DNA from 2 places in the Marinobacter sediminum genome. Region 2 is predicted to be linked to the other one. Evidence: predicted binding sites of a transcription regulator. Region 2 holds the regulator's gene; the other holds the start of a gene.

Region 1 (3,416 bases), 1.9 Mb from region 2:
CGTGAATGGTGACCGCGGTCTGATTGTCATCAGCGGTGGAGAACGTCTGCGACTTCTTGGTCGGGATCGTGGTGTTCTTGTCGATCAGCGGAGTCGCTACGCCACCCATGGTTTCGATACCCAGGGTCAGCGGCGTTACGTCCAGCAGCAGCACGTCTTTCACGTCGCCGGAAAGTACGGCGGCCTGGATGGCAGCACCCATTGCCACGGCTTCATCCGGGTTCACGTCTTTACGCGCTTCTTTGCCGAAGAAATCCTTAACCTTTTCCTGCACCAGCGGCATACGGGTCTGACCACCGACCAGGATGACCTCGTCGATTTCACTTCCGCTCATGCCTGCATCTTTCAGAGCCACTTTACACGGCTCGAGGCTGCGCTGAACCAGATCTTCTACCAGCGACTCAAGCTTGGCGCGGGTCAGCTTCACGTTCATGTGCTTCGGACCACTGGCATCGGCAGTGATGTAAGGCAGGTTCACATCAGTCTGCTGACTGCTGGAAAGCTCGATTTTCGCCTTTTCACCCGCTTCCTTCAGACGCTGCATGGCCAGGGAGTCACCGCGCAGATCAATACCGCTGTCCTTCTTGAACTGATCCGCCAGGAATTCGATGATTTTCAGGTCGAAGTCTTCACCACCCAGGAAGGTGTCACCGTTAGTGGCCAGTACTTCGAACTGGTGCTCGCCATCGACATCGGCAATCTCAATGATGGACAGGTCAAAGGTACCGCCACCAAGGTCATAGACTGCTACAGTGCGGTCACCGCTCTTCTTGTCCAGGCCATAGGCCAGGGCAGCCGCGGTCGGCTCGTTGATGATGCGCTTCACTTCCAGACCGGCAATCTTGCCTGCGTCTTTGGTCGCCTGGCGCTGGCTGTCGTTAAAGTAGGCCGGAACAGTGATAACCGCTTCAGTTACTTTCTCGCCCAGGTAATCTTCCGCAGTCTTCTTCATCTTCTTCAGAACTTCTGCAGATACCTGAGGCGGAGCCATCTTCTCGCCCTTAACCTCTACCCACGCATCGCCGTTGTCAGCCTTGGCGATTTTGTACGGCACCATCTTGATGTCTTTCTGAACCACATCGTCTTCAAAACGACGGCCGATCAGACGCTTGATGGCATACAGGGTGTTGTGCGGGTTGGTAACGGCCTGACGCTTCGCAGACTGGCCAACCAGCGTTTCACCATCATCGGTATACGCAATGATGGAAGGGGTGGTGCGATCACCCTCGGCGTTTTCAATAACTTTTACCTTGTCACCATCCATGATGGCCACGCAGGAGTTTGTGGTTCCCAGATCGATACCAATAATCTTGCTCATTGAGTCACTCCAATTCTTCTGAATACTTTCCCGGAAAAATTAATCCGGCTTTCGCCATTTACTGGCTATATTGGCGCTTTAATCGGCTTTTCAAGCCTGCTCATCAATTTTTGGTCCGTCTGCCGCCTTGGCTACAACAACCATGGCCGGGCGCACCACGCGACCATTGAGCAAATACCCTTTCTGCACTACAGCAACGACACTGTTCGGCTCTGCATCAGGAGCCGGCACCATGGACATGGCCTCGTGTTGCTGCGGATCGAACGGCTCACCCGCAGGATTCAGCTGTTCAACATTGAATTTTTTCAGGCTCGCCATGAACAGGTCGAGCGTCATCTCAACACCTTCGCGAATGGAGGCAACCAATTCACCGGTGTTCTCGTTGGCTTCGGTGCTTTCTACCGCTTTTTCAAGGCTATCCGCTACCGGGAGCAATTCTTTAACGAATTTTTCCAGGGCAAACTTGTGGGCCTTCTCCACATCTATCTCAGCTCGACGGCGCACATTCTGCATCTCCGCCTGGGAGCGCAACATTTGCTCCTGAGCTTCCTGGACCTGGGCCTGCAGGGCCTCCATCTCGGACCCTTCGCCCTCGGTGCCGGGATCTCCACCTGCCTGAGCCTCCTCGGCCGCAGCTTCGGTGGCGTCCTTCAGCTCATCCTCTACCTGTTCGTTGCGCTTTTCGTCAGTGCTCATGACTACTCCTGCTGGATTTCCGGCGGCCAGCTTCACACCGGCCGATTAAACATGGCTTCCGGCCGCAGCGAGCCGGAAAACTGTATTTGCGAACGAATATGGGGCCCCGATGCCAGGTTTCAACCACCACACACCTCAATTCTGAAGAAATTCCCATCCTCACATTTGCAAACAGCAAAAACCCTGTATATATTCACAGTCACTGTATGAAATCACAGTGTTTTGCCAGATCCCTTTCATTGACTGGCCAATACACTGGCTCGAAAGACGCGGAGGTCATCTGCATGCTCACACAGCTTACGGTTTCCAATTACGCCATTGCCGAACGGGTAGAACTCCAGTTCAGCAAAGGTATGACAGCACTGACCGGCGAGACCGGTGCCGGCAAATCCATTGTTCTGGATGCGCTTGGGCTGGCCATGGGTGGCCGGGCTGACGCCGGCGCGGTGCGTCATGGAGCAAAGCGGGCAGATATAACGGCAACCTTCGACGTATCCAGCATTCCCGAGGCCGTCCAGTGGCTGGAAAATCACGAACTCGATGACGATGACGACTGCATTCTGCGCCGGGTAATCAGCAAGGATGGGCGTTCGCGTGCCTACATCAATGGCCAGCCCTGCCCCCTCGCCCATCTGAAGGATCTCGGCGGTGTGCTGATGGATATTCACAGCCAGCACCAACACCAGTCTCTGCTGCGCAAAGAAACTCACCGCAAACTGCTGGACGAGTTTGCCGGCGTGGAAAGCCTGGCGGCAGACACCCACGCAGCCTGGAAAACCTGGAACCAGACTCGCCAGCGCCTGACCGAACGCCAACAAAACGCAGACGAAGCGGAAGCGAAACTGCAGTTGCTGAGATACCAGGTGGAAGAGCTGGACAAACTGGCCCTGGAAGCAGGTGAGCAGGAGCAGCTGGAACAGGAGCAGGCCCAACTGAGCCAGGCCGATGCCGTGCTGCACAGCAGCCATCAGGCCGCCCAACTATGCACCGAAGAGGAAACCAGCGCCGCAGACCTGGTACGCCAGGCGCTTCAGCAGCTCGAGCAGTTACCGGTCGAGGTGCCTGCGTTGGCCGAAACCATCCAGATGCTGAGCGAAGCCCAGATTCAGATCAGCGAAGCGGGCGACAACCTGCGCCGTTTTGTGGACGACTACGAGGCCGACCCGGTTCGCCTGGAAGAGGTAGAGGAACGCCTGAGCGCGATCTATCAGATGGCCCGGAAACACCGCATCACGCCGGAAGAACTGACGGTTCTGCATCAGCGGTTGAGCGCGGAACTTGCGGAGCTGGACAACGGTGAAGGCAGCCTGGAGCAACTGGAGGCAGAGCTGGAGAAGCAGCGCGCAAACTTTGACGCACTGGCCGGCAGACTGACCGACGCTCGCGAGCAGGCCGCCGTGGA
Region 2 (3,416 bases):
GCAGGGTGGGGCGGCTCTTGACGCGGGGATCATGAACGTAATTATGCAGTAAATCCGTATCGAGATGAGCAAAGAGTGGCAGGAGGTCCAGGGCGCGATTGCGGCTCGGGTTGGTCTCAAGGTAATCCCGCATCAGTTGGGTCTGGTCTGGTGCATAATCATCCTCCATCAGGAGGTCCGTAAACCTGGTGCTCCATGGCTCTATGTAGGTGGTCAACTTTCGACTGATATCGAGTTGGTGGCGTGCCTTAAGCCATTCATAAAGCCCGGCAAAAGCCTGGAGATAGCGAACCAGTGTCGACGGACGCAAATCGGGCAGTTCGGGGTTAAGTTGCAGACCGAACGCATAATAAATCGCTTCACGGCTACCCAGAGCGCCGGCCTGACGGAGATCATCCACCAGGGATTCGATTTCGTGGACTTTTCTGAAGGCCAGCGGTGGACTGATAATTTCCAGCGGGACAATACGCTCAGCCGCCGCGTCAATTACCTCCATGGCTTGTCCGCCAATATCCCGTATGGATTCGGGCAGGCGGTCATCCGCAAGATCCAGCTCCTTGATCGGGTCCGAATCGAGTTCAATCGTAAAAGTACCAAGACTGGTTTCCAGTTTGGTGACGTAACGGGACACCAGCGTCGGTTCCCCATCGAAAAACTTCGTCACGCGCGCTACCAGGTCGTCGTAGCTGATACCCGACAGCTCGATTTCTATACCGACCCGTCGATCCTTGCCTTCATTGACGGTGAGAATATCGGGCATTTTGCAGGCACTGGGATGCGTCATGAAACTCCCTGAGAAGCGGCTAAAAGTTTTCCAACAATATCATATTCGTTTGGACAGAAGGGGTTGCGTCGCCGACAGAAAAAAGCAAAGCCAGGCTTTACACTGGATAAAACACTGTATATAGTGAAATCACTGTATAAAAAAACAGGGGCAGGTAAGGTGCTCAAACCTGTCCAAAACCCGGTTATCCCGGTAATGGAGTAGCTTGATGAAGCTGACAGCAAGACAATCCCAAGTGCTGGAAATAATCCGGCGGTATCTGGATGAGACCGGCTACCCACCCACGCGTGCGGAAATCGCCGCAGAGCTCGGGTTTCGTTCCGCCAACGCGGCTGAAGAGCACTTACGTGCCTTGGCACGCAAAGGTGCCATTGAAATGGTACCCGGAGCCAGTCGTGGAATTCGTTTGCCAGAGGCTGAGCAGGATCTGGGACTTCCGGTGATTGGCCAGGTGGCGGCAGGCAGCCCCATTCTCGCCCAGGAACACGTCGAAGACCATGTCACACTGCAGCCAGACTTCTTCTCGCCGTCCGCCGATTATCTGCTCCGCGTACGCGGTATGAGTATGAAGGATATCGGCATCCTTGATGGGGACTTGTTGGCGGTTCATCGTACTCAGGATGTCCATAACGGTCAGGTCGTGGTTGCGCGGGTTGGGGAAGAAGAGGTCACTGTGAAGCGATTCCGCAAGGAAGGCTCGAAGGTGTATCTGGTGGCCGAGAATGAGGAATTTGCTCCGATTGAGGTCGATCTCACCGAGCAACAATTGTTTATTGAAGGTTTGGGAGTGGGTGTGATCCGTCGCTCTGATCTTCACTGATCGCATCGGGTCGCTACAGCAAGTTTGAAAGCGGGTGAATCATGGAACAACTGAGCTTCAATCAGAATCTGGCTTATCAGCAACGTGCTCTGTCCTACTCGGTGCCGACACCGGAGCGACGTTCTGTCATCCGTGCGCGACGCAGGGATGAATTCGACGATGTGGCCGTTGCTGGTAATGTGACTGAGATTATCTTGCCAAAGGGGCAGGTGGAGAATTTTCAGTTGCTGCTTCCGATGCTGACTCAGTTGAATCAGGAAAAGCGCTGGCTGGCCTGGATTGACCCGCCCCAGGCTCTGGTGAGCAAGTGGCAAAAAATGCACGGTATCGTAGCTGGTGAGCTACTGGTGCTTCGCTCCACCACCGAATATCCTGCTCAACAACTGGCCGAAAGAGCGCTGAGTGCAGGAACCTGCCATGCAGTCGTCATGTGGACCCGTAAGCTTGGGCGTACATCCTTTGAGGCGCTGCAGAATGCGTCTGCCAAAGGAAACAGCCACGGAGTAGTTCTTCGTCAGCGATGATTCAGGAGAGTCTGGCGGCGCAAAGTCGCGGCGCCAGACCGAACGGACGTTTCTTACCTAATCCGAGCGGGTTGATCAGTGAAGGGTATAGGAAGGCTGGACGTCCGCAGCTTCCAGTTCATCCTCTTCCCAGTCAATGTCATGGGCAACATTGCCAACCGCTTCGATGCCGGCTGCAATCATGGCCTTGGCAACCGACATATCCCGGTCTTCCATCATTTCACGGGCTTCTTCCGAAAACGAAATCTTCACTAGCGGTGCGCTGTCATCGTCAATTCGGCGCAGGGCATAATCGCCGTTGCTCAGTTGTACAATTTCAAAAAACGATGGTGACATTCGGTAAACCTTTCAGTTGGTGAGATCTGGCGCCTCTGAGTGATCAATCACCACTCACTGTGTTGCTCTTCCAGATCATCGGCAAAAGTTTTCATTGCGCTCAGTGTCTTCTGCAGTGAGGCTGCGGACCGGTCAGGTCCGGTATCTACAGAGACCGCAATAATATTCTCGTCGCTGACCGTTTTCCGGGTTGCTGGTGGGCGGCTCTGTGACATTTCCAGCTGGTCAAGGTGGTTCCACCAGCTGCCGGCCCGGCTTTCGAACTCGCGTAAGCGCACGACTTCACTGGTTGCTTCGCCAATTAATGAGGCAAGCTCATTCAGTGAGGCCGGCTCTTCTGTCCGGTATTGATAGAGTCGTGCGATCATAACCAGCAGCAGTGTTCGAGACCTCAGAAGCAGCTCAATAGAACCCTGAATCGCGGCTTCCCGGCTTAACGCCTGCTCCGCCTCTGTGTTCGTTCGGCCGCCAGCGGAGTTAATGGAGGGGTCGAGCAAACCCAGAAGGGTTCGAGCCATAAACAGTTTTTGTGAGACCAGCGAATGCCATTGTGAGGCCATAGGGTACCTGCGATCACGAGGCGGTCTTTTCAACCCGGAAAATTAATCATCCACTATAACATTTCCTGCAAACTATTTCTTCACCAGTCTGTGACCACTTCCGTTACACAAGAAGAAACAATCATTCACTTGAAACGATCGTTTGAATTTGGCAAAAAGGCGCCCGGCCGCGGACCTGGTGATCAGTGTGGCCCCACGGCATGGCTCCCCTAATTTGGTGGTTGCCAGTCTAACTGCATGAATTTCTGGAGGTGTAAGAGATGCGGAACCACGTTTTTGCTGGTGTTGCAGCGTTTTTGTTCGGATTTTCCGGGCAAGTGCTGTCCAGAGTAACGCCTGCAGAGGCCACGCAGCTCGATGGTAAGCTGACACCGGTTGGCGCAGAAAGGGGT

Evidence for each region. The regulator LexA, encoded in region 2, represses DNA repair genes until DNA is damaged. The targets are predictions, from matches to a motif close to CTGTNTNNNNANACAG.
Region 1: the regulator LexA is predicted to act here: its motif matches at 2,198-2,213, upstream of recN (DNA repair protein RecN).

Annotation. Positions count from the first base shown of each region.
Region 1 is NZ_JAGTWY010000001.1:2,634,124-2,637,539, forward strand. It holds gene dnaK (molecular chaperone DnaK) at 1-1,318, opposite strand, end outside; gene grpE (nucleotide exchange factor GrpE) at 1,409-2,014, opposite strand; gene recN (DNA repair protein RecN) at 2,299-3,416, shown strand, end outside.
Region 2 is NZ_JAGTWY010000001.1:694,578-697,993, forward strand. It holds gene KFJ24_RS03375 (amidoligase family protein) at 1-784, opposite strand, end outside; gene lexA (transcriptional repressor LexA) at 990-1,604, shown strand; gene KFJ24_RS03385 (cell division inhibitor SulA) at 1,646-2,128, shown strand; gene KFJ24_RS03390 (hypothetical protein) at 2,204-2,464, opposite strand; gene KFJ24_RS03395 (DUF6586 family protein) at 2,512-3,024, opposite strand; gene KFJ24_RS03400 (DUF1329 domain-containing protein) at 3,285-3,416, shown strand, end outside.